Linked DNA regions of Tardiphaga sp. vice304. The protein of the gene in region 1 interacts with the protein of each later gene in a pairwise test. Links are inferred from orthologs where the notes say so. Each region holds a gene or a part of one and is shown in the gene's direction. Other genes may lie near its edges.

What was found.
Region 2: the proteins of FNL56_RS02590 (region 1) and def interact in binary tests that used the Escherichia coli proteins (3 or more experiments, as listed by UniProt). The link is inferred for Tardiphaga sp. vice304 from one-to-one orthologs.

Annotation. Positions count from the first base shown.
Region 1 is NZ_CP041402.1:553,970-560,666, reverse strand. The notes cover bases 1,603-4,435. They hold FNL56_RS02590 (aspartate-semialdehyde dehydrogenase), read left to right. Parts: upstream 1,603-2,418; coding sequence 2,419-3,453; downstream 3,454-4,435. Other genes in these bases: FNL56_RS02580 (HpcH/HpaI aldolase/citrate lyase family protein), read left to right, coding at 4,407-4,435; FNL56_RS02585 (carbonic anhydrase), read right to left, coding at 3,640-4,275; FNL56_RS02595 (hypothetical protein), read right to left, coding at 1,981-2,238; FNL56_RS02600 (hypothetical protein), read right to left, coding at 1,603-1,810. Also shown: leuB (3-isopropylmalate dehydrogenase), read left to right, coding at 111-1,217; more of FNL56_RS02600, read right to left, coding at 1,394-1,602; more of FNL56_RS02580, read left to right, coding at 4,436-5,282; leuD (3-isopropylmalate dehydratase small subunit), read right to left, coding at 6,297-6,697.
Region 2 is NZ_CP041402.1:5,285,866-5,292,728, reverse strand. Bases 1,870-4,868 are described here. They hold def (peptide deformylase), read left to right. Parts: upstream 1,870-3,107; coding sequence 3,108-3,629; downstream 3,630-4,868. Other genes in these bases: truA (tRNA pseudouridine(38-40) synthase TruA), read left to right, coding at 4,598-4,868; fmt (methionyl-tRNA formyltransferase), read left to right, coding at 3,666-4,598; FNL56_RS25245 (DNA recombination protein RmuC), read right to left, coding at 1,870-2,908. Also shown: FNL56_RS25255 (glycogen/starch/alpha-glucan phosphorylase), read left to right, coding at 1-194; FNL56_RS25250 (ferredoxin reductase family protein), read right to left, coding at 229-1,563; more of FNL56_RS25245, read right to left, coding at 1,694-1,869; more of truA, read left to right, coding at 4,869-5,335; FNL56_RS25225 (phosphorylase family protein), read right to left, coding at 5,526-6,077; dapE (succinyl-diaminopimelate desuccinylase), read right to left, coding at 6,074-6,863. UniProt on the Escherichia coli protein: Removes the formyl group from the N-terminal Met of newly synthesized proteins. Requires at least a dipeptide for an efficient rate of reaction. N-terminal L-methionine is a prerequisite for activity but the enzyme has broad specificity at other positions.

The DNA of each region.
Region 1 (6,697 bases):
CCGTTATTCGCCGCAGACGGCAATACGGCTCGCCGCAACGCTGTCTTGCCATTCCAGCAACAGCGCTTTAGCACTCCGCCCGCATCAAGACATTTCAAGGAACTTCGATCATGGCAACGCACAAACTGCTGCTTCTCCCCGGCGACGGCATCGGCCCCGAAGTGATGGCCGAGGTGGAGCGCCTGATCGACTGGTGCAATGCCAAGGGCGTCGCCCGGTTCGAAACCGAGACCAGCCTGGTCGGCGGCGCCGCCTATGATGCGGACCAGCTCCCGATCACCGACGCCACCATGGCGAAAGCGGAAGCGGCCGATGCCATCATTTTCGGCGCGGTTGGCGGGCCGAAGTGGGACAGCGTGCCCTATGAGCATCGCCCGGAAGCCGGGTTGTTGCGGCTGCGCAAGGATCTCGGCCTGTTCGCCAATTTGCGGCCGGCGGTGTGCTACCCGGCGCTGGCGGAGTCTTCCAGCCTCAAGCGCGAGGTCGTCGAGGGCCTCGACATCATGATCGTGCGCGAGCTCAACGGCGGCGTGTATTTCGGCGAGCCGAAGACCATCACCGATCTCGGCAACGGCCAGAAGCGCGGCATCGATACCCAAGTCTACGACACCTACGAGATCGAGCGCATCGCCCGCGTCGCCTTCGATCTCGCGCGCAAGCGCGGCAACAAGGTGACGTCGATGGAAAAGCGCAACGTCATGAAGTCCGGCCTGCTGTGGAACGAGGTCGTCACGCAGGTGCACGCCCGCGAATATCCCGACGTCAAGCTCGAGCACCAGCTCGCCGATTCCGGCGGCATGAACCTGGTGAAGTGGCCGAAACAGTTCGACGTCATCGTCACCGACAATCTGTTCGGCGACATGCTCTCCGACATCGCGGCGATGCTGACGGGCTCGCTCGGCATGCTGCCCTCGGCCTCGCTCGGCGAAGTGAACGCCAAGACCGGCAAGCGCAAGGCGATGTATGAGCCGGTGCATGGCTCGGCGCCGGATATTGCAGGCCAGGGCAAAGCCAACCCGCTGGCCATGATCGCCTCGTTCGGCATGGCGCTGCGCTATTCGCTGGACCTCGGCGAACTCGCCGACAAGGTGGATGCAGCCGTCGCCGCGGTGCTGGCGAAGGGCCTGCGCACGGCGGACATCATGTCGGATGGCATGACCGCCGTGAGCACCGCGCAGATGGGCGAGGCGGTGGTGACCGAATTGCAGGCGCTGTAGGAAGTCCGTAGCCCGGATGAAATCGGTGCGCCGCATCGCGGCGCGGCGATGTAATCCGGGGCAAGCAGTTCAGCGGATGAGGCGACCCCGGATTTCGCTTCGCTCCATCCGGGCTACATTCCCAAACAAAAATGCCCGGCTGAGCCGGGCATTTTCGTCGATCGATCTGGCTGCGCTCAGAACAGCGAGGGAATCGGGAAGCCGCGGGTCTGGTAGTCGTCGCCATAGCCGAAATCCGAGGCCGGGTTCAGCGGCTGGCGATCCAGCGGGCGGTTCAAATTGCCGCGCGCGAAGGTCTGGCCCTGGGGGAAGGCATAATCGGTGAATTTGCGGTCGCCCGGCAGCACTTCGACGCCGGCATCGAGCCAGGAACGCTTGGTGACATAGACCCGGGTACGCGGACCGGCCTGATAGGAGGCGTTGGGGTTGCCGCGCACCCCATAGGCGGCGTCGCGATCATAGACCCGCGCCTTGCGCTTGGTCTGGGCATCGGCCGGCGACGCCGCGAGGCTGACCGCCAGCACGGCAACCGCCGAAAGCAGCACTGCAAACGTCTTCGCAGCCGAGGTCTTGGCGGGGAATTTCACGGTCATCATGTCCTCATTGGCATTCGGATGGGCAGGCGAAGCAGCATGCCCATGATTTGGTGGCAGTTTAGCTGCCGCATAGGCGCCGCGACAAGGTGAATCGGGCCACACTTGGGCAGATAATGTCGGCCAGGGCCAAATGTTGCATGCGGTCCAGCACCTTGTGGTGCTGGCCCTCACAGGCTGCCGCGCAAAAACAGGCCCGGCACACCGGCAATCGGGATTGCCGGCGACCGCGAACCCGGCTGTTTGGCCGGCTGAACCGAAGCGGGCGCCGGCATGAGACGGCTGAGCTGGCTCACAAGCTCCGGCCCGACCCGGTCGGCCAGGCCGTCGAACGATTGCAGGGCGCCGATGATGATCAGCCCCAGCACGCCCACATAGGCCAGCAGACGCGCCACCAGCGCGCCGCCGTCATCCACGATGCGGCGCAACGCCGGGGACATCCAGGTCTGGGAGGGGTAGCGCGATGTCGGAACAGGATGCATTTAACACACGGGTACGCGGGATTGGGCCGCCGATCATTGTCTCGACGGGGTTTTTCGCATAGAAGCCGTGCCGCTACCCTATCCGCAGCTTGCGGGGGCCAAGCATATTTCTTCGGAGAGTGAACGATGGGTTACAAAGTCGCGCTGGTCGGAGCGACCGGCAATGTCGGGCGTGAAATGCTCAACATCCTGGACGAACGCAAATTCCCCGCTGACGAGGTGGTGGCGCTGGCCTCCCGCCGCAGCATGGGCGTCGAAGTCTCCTATGGCGACCGTACCCTGAAATGCAAGGCGCTGGAGCATTACGATTTCAGCGACGTCGATATCTGCTTGATGTCGGCAGGAGGCGCGGTGTCCAAGGAGTGGTCGCCGAAGATCGCCGCGGCCGGCGCCGTTGTCATCGACAATTCGTCGCAGTGGCGGATGGACCCGGACGTGCCGCTGATCGTGCCGGAAGTGAATGCCGACGCCTGCGCCGGCTTCACCAAGAAGGGCATCATCGCCAATCCGAACTGCTCGACCGCGCAGCTCGTCGTGGCGCTGAAGCCACTGCACGACAAGGCGACCATCACCCGCGTCGTGGTGTCGACCTATCAGTCGGTGTCCGGCGCCGGCAAGGAAGCGATGGACGAACTGTTCCAGCAGACCAAGGCCGTCTACACCAATTCGGAACTGATCAATACCAAGTTCCCGAAGCGGATCGCCTTCAACGTCATCCCCCAGATCGATGTCTTCATGGAGGATGGCTACACGAAGGAAGAGTGGAAGATGATGATGGAGACCAAGAAGATTCTTGATCCCAAAATCAAGATGTCGGCGACCTGCGTGCGGGTGCCGGTATTCGTCGGCCATTCCGAAGCGGTCAACATCGAGTTTGCGAATCCGATCTCGGCCGACGAAGCCCGCGACATCCTGCGCAACGCGCCGGGCTGCCTGGTGATCGACAAGCGCGAGGCCGGTGGCTACGTCACGCCGTATGAAGCGGCCGGCGAGGACGCCACCTACATCAGCCGCATCCGCGAGGATGCCACGGTGGAGAACGGCCTGGTGCTGTGGTGCGTGTCGGACAATCTGCGCAAGGGTGCAGCGCTCAACGCCGTGCAGATCGCCGAGTGCCTGATCAACCGCAAGCTGATCACCGCGAAGAAGAAGGCGGCGTAAGTAGCAACGAACGCTGTAGTCACCCTCCCCCTTGCGGGGAAGGTCGGCAATCGGCGCGCGCAGCGCGATGATTGCCGGGGTGGGGGTAGCCGCAAACGCCGTCGCCTGCGGCTACCCCCACCCCGGCCCCTCCCCGCAAGGGGGAGAAGAGCTACAGCGCTCCGCTTCTAAGCGGTCGCCCTCTCGCTATCTGACCGCCAGGAATTCCTTCGCGTCCTGATCCAGCACCGACAGCGACCCCATCGCGACGCCGAAATAAGCGCCGTGCAGCTGCAACTCGCCGCGCGCGATCGCGGCCTGCACGAAGGGGAAGGTGCCAAGATTTTCCAGGCTGCGCATCACCGCGGCCTTCTCGATCCGTGTCGCAAAATCCGTCATCGTCTCGTGGTCGCGGATTTCCACCGTCTCGCCCGGCTTGACGAACATCGACATCCAGCGGCCGATGAAATCGCCCGGCGACAGCGGCGCGGCATTGTCGACGAAGGCGCGGATGCCGCCGCATTGTGCGTGGCCGAGCACGACGATGTGCTTCACCCGCAAAACCTGCACGGCATATTCCAGCGCCGCCGAGACGCCGTGGGCACCGCCATCGGGCTGATACACCGGCACCAGATTGGCGATGTTGCGCACCACGAACAATTCGCCGGGGCTGGCATCGAAGATGACCTCCGGCGACACCCGCGAATCGCAGCAGCCGATCACCATCACCTCCGGTGACTGGCCACGCTCGGACAATTCGCGGAACCGCGATTGTTCGGTCGGCAGCCGCTGCGACGTGAAGGTCTGGTAGCCAGAGATGAGGTTTTGCGGAAATTCGGTCATAGGTTCGCCTCTTAGGTTTCCCCGGATAACCATAGGACGCCGCCTCGGACAAGCCTTTCGGGCGAAGGCCTGAAATGTTATCGCGACAGCCATAACCGCCCTCGGGGCGCAATATCACAGGGAATGACGCCATGATCCGTCCGCGCCGCAGTGTCCTGTTCATGCCGGGCTCCAACCCGCGCGCGCTTGAAAAAGCCCGCACGCTGCCGGCCGACGGCATCATCCTCGACCTCGAGGACGCCGTGGCACCCGACGCCAAGGCGAGCGCCCGCGACGCCATCGCGCAGGCGGTCAGCGCCGGCGGCTTCGGCCAGCGCGAGGTCATCATTCGCATCAACGCGCTGGATTCGCCGTGGTGGATCGACGACGTCACCATGGCCGGGCGCGTCAAGCCGGACGGCATTCTGGTGCCGAAGATTTCCAGCGTCGCGGACCTGGCAGCGATCGCCGACCGGCTCGGCGACATCAATGCCGACATGTCGATCAAGGTGTGGGCGATGATCGAAACCTCCGGCGCCGTCCTGCATGCCGAAGAACTGGCGGCGGCGTCGCGGGATTCCGAGATGCGGCTGGCCGGCTTCGTGTTCGGCCCCAACGACATCGCGCGCGAAACCCGGATCCGCATGCTGCCCGGTCGCGCGGCGATGCTGCCGATGATCATCCACTGCATTCTCGCCGCGCGCCTGCACGGGCTGGAGATGCTCGACGGCCCCTATAGCGGCATCGGCGACGCCGAAGGATTCCGGGCCGAAGCGACGCAGGGCCGCGACATCGGCTTCGACGGCAAGACGCTGATCCACCCCGGCCAGATCGATGCCTGCAACGAGATCTTCACGCCGCCGCCGGAAGAAGTCGCTTACGCCCGCCGCGTCATCGCCGCGTTCCAACAGCCGGAAAACCAAAGCCGCGGCGCGATCCAGCTCGACGGCAAGATGGTCGAGCGGCTGCACGCCGACATGGCAAAGCGCACCATCGCGATTTCGGATGCGATTGCCGCGATGGGCTGAGCGTGTTCACCCTCCCCTGGAGGGGGAGGGTCGCTCGCTGTCGGCGGAGCCGAAGCGAGCGGGGTGGAGTGACGGCCCCTCATTGCTGCAATAGCTGAAACAAAGCACCGCAAAGTTATTTCGGATGAGCGCGTGGTTCACCCCACCCCGAACTTCATCACGCTTCGCACGGTGTCATTCGACCCTCCCCCACCAGCAGAGGGTAAACGGGTTTCGCGATCCGCTCCATCGCCCACGCATAGAAACTGCCCGCGATCGGCCGCTCCTTGCCTCTGCCCTTGGGCGAGACGTGGAAGCCCAAAATCTCCGGATCCGCAACCAAAGCGGAAAAATCCGACGGCTCGAAGAATAATCGTGGTTCGGCGTGCACCGCGTAATACGACTTTCGCGGCAGCGCATGCTTTGCGTAGCAGAACCGCTTCGACAGTGCCGTGAGCGAGGCCGGGCCGAAGATCGCGACGCGAATGTCGGCGAGGCGCGTGGTGATCCCGCGCATGCTGCGCCAGGCAAACGACAGCCGATGCCGCCACGCCAGCCAGTCCGGCGTCAGTTCGTCCTGCGCCATCAACGCGGCGAAGGCCTTCACGATCGAATCGTCCGGCGGCAGATACAATACGGAGTTGCCTAGCTGGCGCGGCTTCTCCCAGGCGAAATAGGGTTTTGCCGGATCGATCTCGACAGGCCTGAGCAACAGCACGTCAGCGTCGAGCCACAGCCCCGCGCCCAAAGCCATCAGCCGCATCCGGAAGAAATCGCTGAACTGCAGCGTGGTCCAGTCGCGCCACGCACCACCTTTGCCGGAAGACCGCAGCCGTTCGGCGAAAGCGCGCGGCAAAACGGCTGTGGCATCGGCATTTACGACGCCGTGCGGCAGGCCCCGCAGCGGCGCGAAGCTGTACAGCGTGACGCGATGCCCTGCCCTGCGACCGCAGGCACAGCAGCCGCAGCGCATCGAGCCGCCCATCTCAGAAGGTGACGACGTCGGGAATCACACGCGTCACTTGGCAGCTACGATCACGCCCAAGCGCGTGCGGTCTTGGCTTGTTCTTCGTAGGCGTCAATCGAACCCTGCTTTTCCTTGGTCAGGCCGATATCGTCGAGGCCGTTGAGCATGCAGTGCTTGCGGAACGCGTCGATCTCGAAGTGCACAACGCCACCATCGGGACCGCGGATTTCCTGCTTCTCGAGATCGATCGACACCGTCGCATTGGCGCCGCGCTCGGCATCGTCGAACAGATGGTCCAGCGTTTCCTGCGAGACACGGATCGGCAGTACGCCGTTCTTGAAGCAATTGTTGTAGAAGATGTCGCCGAACGAGGTCGAGATCACGCAGCGGATACCGAAATCCAGGAGCGCCCACGGCGCGTGCTCGCGGCTCGAGCCGCAGCCGAAATTGTCGCCGGCGACCATGATCT
Region 2 (6,863 bases), 4.7 Mb from region 1 along the record:
CGCAGCGCGGCATCGATGCGCGCTGGCAGGTGCCATCGGCGTGGAGTCGCGCCAGCATCCTCAACGTGGCGCGGATGGCGTGGTTCTCGTCGGACCGCACGATCCGCGAATATGCCGAGGACATCTGGGACGTGCCGGTCGCCGGCGAGCCGCCATCGTCGCTGGCGCTGCCGCATCTGCGCAAGGGCAGCTAGCAAATTACGGCGTGACGAGATGCGCTGATTTCCATCAGCGCATCTCGAACAGTTCCTGATGAAACTGCGCCGCCGGCAGGCCACGCCCGATCATCGCGTTACGCAGCGAATTGCCGAAGCCCGCCGGGCCGCAGAACCAGATATCGGACTCCTTCCACGCCGGAATCCATTCTGCCAGGCGATCCAGCGTCAACAAGCCGTCGCGGGGCGCCACCACCATGTGGAATCCGACGCCGGCCTTTGCGGCCAGCGCACCGATCTTCTCGATAAACGTCCCGGAAGGAGCGCCGGTACAGTAGATCAGGTCGATGTCGCCGTCGTGATCCGCGGTCGCCAGGGCTGCCAATCGGGCAATGAACGGGGTAATCCCGACGCCGCCGGCGACCCACACCTGACGCGGTCGCTCGCCCGCAAAATCGAACCGCCCGTAAGGCCCCTCGATCGTGGCTTCCTGACCGACCGTGAGTTGGTGGGGCAACGTCCGCGTATAATCGCCAAGCCCCTTGATGCTGAACAGCAGCCGTCCGTCGTTCTGCCACGCCGACGAGACGGTGAACGGATGCGCGCCCTCGCCGTCGCCAAAGCTGACGAAGGCAAACTGGCCCGCATGGTGCCCGGGCCATGCGGTCTCCAGACGTACCGCGACGTCGAGCACCGCATTTTCCTCATAGCGGGCCAGCGATTCAATGCGGCCGACCGATTTGCGCGTGCTGCCGATCCGCCGGAACAGCGCCACCAGCGCGGCGGCGCTTCCGCCGGCGAGCAGCAAAGCGAGTACGGGCCCGAGCGGCATCAGCCAATAGCTGCGGTCGATCAGGATGACGGCGTGAAACACCAGCACCAGATAGATCGGCGCCATCAGGCGATGCGTCGTCAGGAAAGACCGGTAGGGAAACCGCTTCCACAGCGCCAGCACCACCAGCGCCAGCAGCAAATAGAGGCTCCATTCGCCGAGATCGACGGCGATGTCCTTGAGATCGCGAAATGGATCGAAACCGGTGACGACCTCTGCGGCCCGTGGTGGCCGCGCCGGGCGTGTCAGCCAGCCGAGCTGCGTCAGCCAGCCCGGGCCGACTTCGAGCAGCCAGTGAACCACCGCGAGGCTGAGAGCGGTAACGCCAAACCATTTGTGCAGGCGATAGAACCTGTCCAAGCCGCCGAGCGCGCTTTCGATCTGCACCGGGCGCGCCGCCAGCATGACGCCGAGCGACATCGATCCCATCGCGAGCACGCCGGTCAGGTAGATCAGCGCCTTGCGCCACACCCAGAAATCGCCACTCAGCGTTCCATCGGGAACGCTGACGAACCACAGCCCGGCCAGCAGGCCGAGCGATATCGCGACGACTAGCCAAAGTCGGTGGATTTGCATGATAATGCCTCGAAACGGCAATTGTCATCCAGCCGACGCCCCGGCGCATTGATCAAGCACAAACGGCGATCGCCCTCGTTGCGCGAATCTGGGCTGCTTCCGCTACAACGGGCAACTCGATCGGCCTGCCTTATTCTCCGGCGCGCAACTCGCGAGCGAGCGGCGCGAACATATCGGCGGGCTGCGCGGCGGGCCGGGTGGTTGCCGGCGCTTCCGCGGGCTCCGTCTTGCTGAAATCCAGCTCCTCGATCCGTCCGGCGCGTTTCTCGATCTTGTCGGCGGAGATCAGGATCTGGCGGACGTCTTCATTGGCTTGCCCAAAGTGCGTCTGCAACTTCAGCACGCGGTCGCGCAGCCGGCCGAGATCGTCGCCGAGATTCATCACCTCGGTGCGGATCTGGTCGGCGGCGTCGCGCATCCGCGCGTCCTTCAGGATCTGCTGCATCACCTGGATCGCCAGCATCAGCAGCGACGGCGACACCAGCACCACGCGGGCGCGATAGGCCTTCTGGATGATGTCGTCGAATCCGTCGTGGATCTCCGCGTAGACCGATTCCGACGGCACGAACATCAGCGCGGTGTCCTGGGTCTCGCCGGCGATCAGGTATTTTTCGGAGATGTCGCTGACATGTTTCATCACGTCGGCGCGCAGGCGCTGCGCGGCGTATTTCTTTTCCTCGTCAGAGCGCGCGTCGTGCAACGCGGTGACGGCTTCCAGCGGAAACTTGGCGTCGATGCACAGCGGCCGCTGGTCCGGCAGGAAGATCACGCAGTCCGGCCGCTTGCCGGAGGACAGCGTGTGCTGGAACGCATAGGCGCCGTTCGGCATGCCGTCGCGCACGATGGTTTCCATCCGCGCCTGGCCGAACGCGCCGCGCGACTGCTTGTTGGCCAGCACGTCGCGCAACGTGGTGACCTGTGAGGTCAGATCGGTGAGGTTCTTGTGGGCGCTGTCGATGATGCCCAGCCGCTCATGCAGCACGCGCAGGCTGTCCATCGTGTGGCGGGTCGACTGCTCCATGCTTTGCCCGACCCGGTGGGTCACCGAATCCAGTCGCTCGCTTACCGCGCGGGCCATTTCGGCCTGTCGCCCGGCCAGCGCCTGGCCCATCGCGTCGACCCGGCCGGTAGCGACATTCTGCGCCTGCAGCATTTCGCTGAACCGCTCCTCGAGTTCGTCGGCGCGGATCGCCTGCGCCATCGCCAACATGGCACCGCGGCGACCGGAGCGGGCGATGACGATCGCAATCACCAGCAACAGCAGCAGCACGGCTGCGGCAAAGCCGATCAAGGCGGTGGCGGAGCTGATCGGCGTGTCGCCGAGCATGAAGAGGGTGTCATCCATCGGGCTACCCTAGCCGATTCGCGGCACTTTAGAACGAAGCAGGAACGTTTATGGATAACCAAAGGCTAACCAACTTGGTTAACGATTCCTGAAGAAACGCGGTTAACAGATCCTTAAAAGCGATGGTTAACAGCGCGTTAAACTGCCGCGAGGGCTGGGGCGGATTGACCCCGGCAGGCCGTCGCATTACATCGCCGGCATGGCCATTCGTGAAATCATCGTCCTGCCGGACAAACAGCTCCGCCTCGTCTCCAAGCCGATCGAAAAGGTCACGGCGGAGGTACGCAAACTCGCCGACGACATGTTCGAGACCATGTATGACGCGCCGGGCATCGGGCTTGCCGCGATCCAGATTGCGGTGCCGCTGCGTCTCATCACCATGGACCTTGCCAAGAAGGACGACGAGGACGGCGGCAAGAAACCGCGAATCTTCATCAATCCCGAGATCGTCTCGGCGTCCGAGGAATTCTCGGTCTATGAAGAAGGCTGCCTGTCGATCCCGGAATATTACGAAGAGGTCGAGCGCCCGGCGAACGTCCGCTTCCGCTATCTGGATATCGACGGCAAGTTGCAGGAAGAGGACGCCGATGGCCTGTTCGCCACCTGCATCCAGCACGAGATCGACCACCTCAACGGCGTGTTGTTCGTCGACTACCTCTCCAAGCTGAAGCGCGACCGCGTGCTGAAGAAGTTTACCAAGCTGGCGAAGCGGGCGGAGTAGGCTCCTCCCGATCTCGCGCACAGATCGGCTCGCAATATGTCGCTACGTTTGATCTTCATGGGCACGCCGGATTTCGCGGTGCCGACGCTGCTCGAACTCGTCGCCCATGGCCACGAGATCGTCGCGGTCTATACGCGGGCGGCAAAGCCGTCCGGGCGCGGCATGAAGCTGCAGCCGACGCCGGTGGAGCGCGAGGCGACACGGCTCGGCATTCCCGTTCTGACGCCGACCACGCTGAAGACGCCCGAGGCCGAAGCCACCTTTCGCGCGCACAAGGCGGATGCGGCGGTGGTGGTCGCCTATGGCATGATCCTGCCGCAGGCCATTCTCGATGTGCCGGAGTTCGGCTGCTTCAACCTGCACGGCTCGTTGCTGCCGCGCTGGCGCGGGGCGGCCCCGCTGAACCGCGCCATCATGGCGGGTGATGCCGAGAGCGGCGTCATGGTGATGAAGATGGATGTCGGGCTCGACACCGGCGACGTTGCGATGGCCGAGCGCATCAGTATCACCGAGGCGATGACCGCGGAGGATTTGCACGACGCACTGGCGCCGCTCGGCGCCGACCTGATGGTGCGCGCGATCGGCGCGCTGGAGCGCGGCCGATTGCAGCTCAGCCCGCAGAGCGAGCAAGGCGTGACCTACGCCGCCAAGATCGACAAGGCCGAGGCCAGGATCGACTGGACGAGGCCGGCGCGCGAGGTGCTGCGCCACATCCACGGCCTGTCGCCGTTTCCCGGCGCTTGGTGCGAGGTGCCGCTCGACGGCGAACCGACACGGGTCAAAATCCTGCGCTGCGCGCTGGCCGAAGGCGCAAGCGCGCCGGGCGACCTGCTCGACGGTCAGCTCACCATCGCCTGCGGCGACGGAGCCATTCGCCTCATCGAGCTGCAGCGCGCCGGCAAGCAGCCGATGAAGGCCATCGACTTTCTGCGCGGCACGCCGCTTGCGCCGCCGCTGCGGCTGTCCTGATGCCACGCTACAGGCTGCTCATCGAATATGACGGCGCGCCGTTTTCCGGCTGGCAGGTGCAGGACAATGCGCCATCGGTGCAGGGCGCGCTGGAAGACGCCGTGATGGCGATCTGCGGTGAAAAGGTTCGCGTGCACGGCGCTGGTCGCACCGATGCGGGCGTGCATGCGCTGGGCCAGGTCGCGCATTGCGATGTCGCCCGGCCGTTCGTGCCGGGCCGGCTGCGCGACGGGTTGAACGCGCATCTGCGGCCGCATCCGATCGGCGTGCTGTCGGCCGACATCGTCGCCGACGACTTTGAGTCACGCTTTCACGCGACCAGACGGCATTACGTCTATCGCATCGTCAATAGGCGGGCGAATCTGGCGATCGATCTCGGCCATGTCTGGCGCGTGGCGCGGCCGCTCGATGCGGACGCCATGCACGAGGCGGCGCAGCGGCTGATCGGCAACCACGATTTCACGACGTTTCGCGACACCGAATGCCAGGCCAAGTCGCCGCAGCGCACGCTCGACCAGCTCGACGTGGTCCGCGACGGCGAGGCGGTGAACATCGTCACCTCGGCGCGTGCCTTCCTGCACAGCCAGGTGCGCTCGATGGTCGGCTCATTGGTATGGGTCGGCCACGGCCGCTGGAGTGCGGATGATCTGGCGGGGGCCCTGGCCGCGAAGAGCCGCAACGCCTGCGGCCCGGTGGCGCCGCCGGACGGGCTGTATCTGATGAAGGTGGATTACTAGTTTCTCCCAGGCGCTGAACCGACAGGTGCGCTCCTCGACCTCTCCCCACCGGGGAGAGGTCGACCGGCGAAGCCGGGCGGGTGAGGGGGCTGGCGACATCGATCATCCTGCGCCCCCTCACCCGGAGCCCTCGCTATCGCTCAGGCTCCGACCTCTCCCCGATGGGGAGAGGTGAAGGAAAGCCCTTCGCCTACAGCAGATGTTTCACCGCATCCCAGAACAGCTGCTGGCCGTCCGCGACGTTGGCGGTCCAGTGCTCGTGCGCGAAATCATTGGCGTCGTCGGTGATGAACTTGAACGCCCGCCACGGAATGTTCTGGTGCCGGCACACCGAGGCCAGCGCGAACAATTCCATGTCGACGATGTCGACCCGGTTGGCGGTCAGCCAGGGATCGGACGCGGTAACGAAACTGTCGCCGGTGCCGCAGATCACGTCGCCATGGCCGGACGACAGCCTATCCAGCTCCGTCGCATAGGGCGTGGTGCCGCGCGGCGCCAGCGGCTCGGCGTTCATGTCGCGCTGGATGACATGCGCGACCTCGACGAGACCGCGCAGCGATGACGTGATCTTGCCGGCGGTGCCGTAGTTGATCACCAGCGCCGGCTTCTTCGCCTGCACTGCCAGCAGCGTGGCGATCGTGGTGTTGATCTTGCCCACGCCGGTGAACCGGACATCGACGCCTGCCGGCGCGCGCGCGGTGTCGAGTTCGGCATCGAGCGCGGTGAGGATGAGAATGCTCATGCGAAGTATCGATCCAGCACGCCGCGATAGATTTTTGTGAGCTTCTCCAGGTCGGAGACGGACGTGCGCTCGTCGACCTGGTGCATGGTCTGGCCGACCAGGCCGAATTCGATCACCGGGCAATAGCGCGTGATGAAGCGCGCGTCCGAGGTGCCGCCGCCGGTGTTGAGATCGGGCCGGCGGCCGGTGACCTCTTCGATCGCGGCAGACACGAGGTCGGTAAAGGCGCCGGGCTGCGTCACGAAGCTGTCCGCGTTGCACGGCTCCCAGACGATATGCGCCTTGACGCGGTTGCCGACGGCGTCGGCCAGCCGCGCGTCGATCAGCTCGCGCAGGCTGGCTTGCGTGTGGTGATCGTTGAAGCGGATGTTGAAGCGGGCGCGCGCCTGCGCCGGGATCACGTTGCTGGCAGTGTTTCCGACATCGACGGTGGTGAATTCGAGATTAGATGGCTGGAACTGGGCGTTGCCCGCATCCAGCGGTTCGTTGCTCAGCGCCACGATCAATACTGCGATATCCGGCACCGGATTGGAGGCGCGGTGCGGATAGGCGACGTGGCCCTGCACGCCGTCAACGATCAGCGTGCCGGACTGCGAGCCGCGGCGACCGATCTTGATGGTGTCGCCGATAACCTCAACATTGCTGGGCTCGCCGACAATGCAGTGGTCGAACTTTTCGCCGCGCTCCGCGGCCCACTGCAGCAGCTTGACGGTGCCGTTGACGGCAATGCCTTCCTCGTCGCCCGTGATCAGGAACGAGATCGATCCCTTGGGCTGCCCGCCGTTC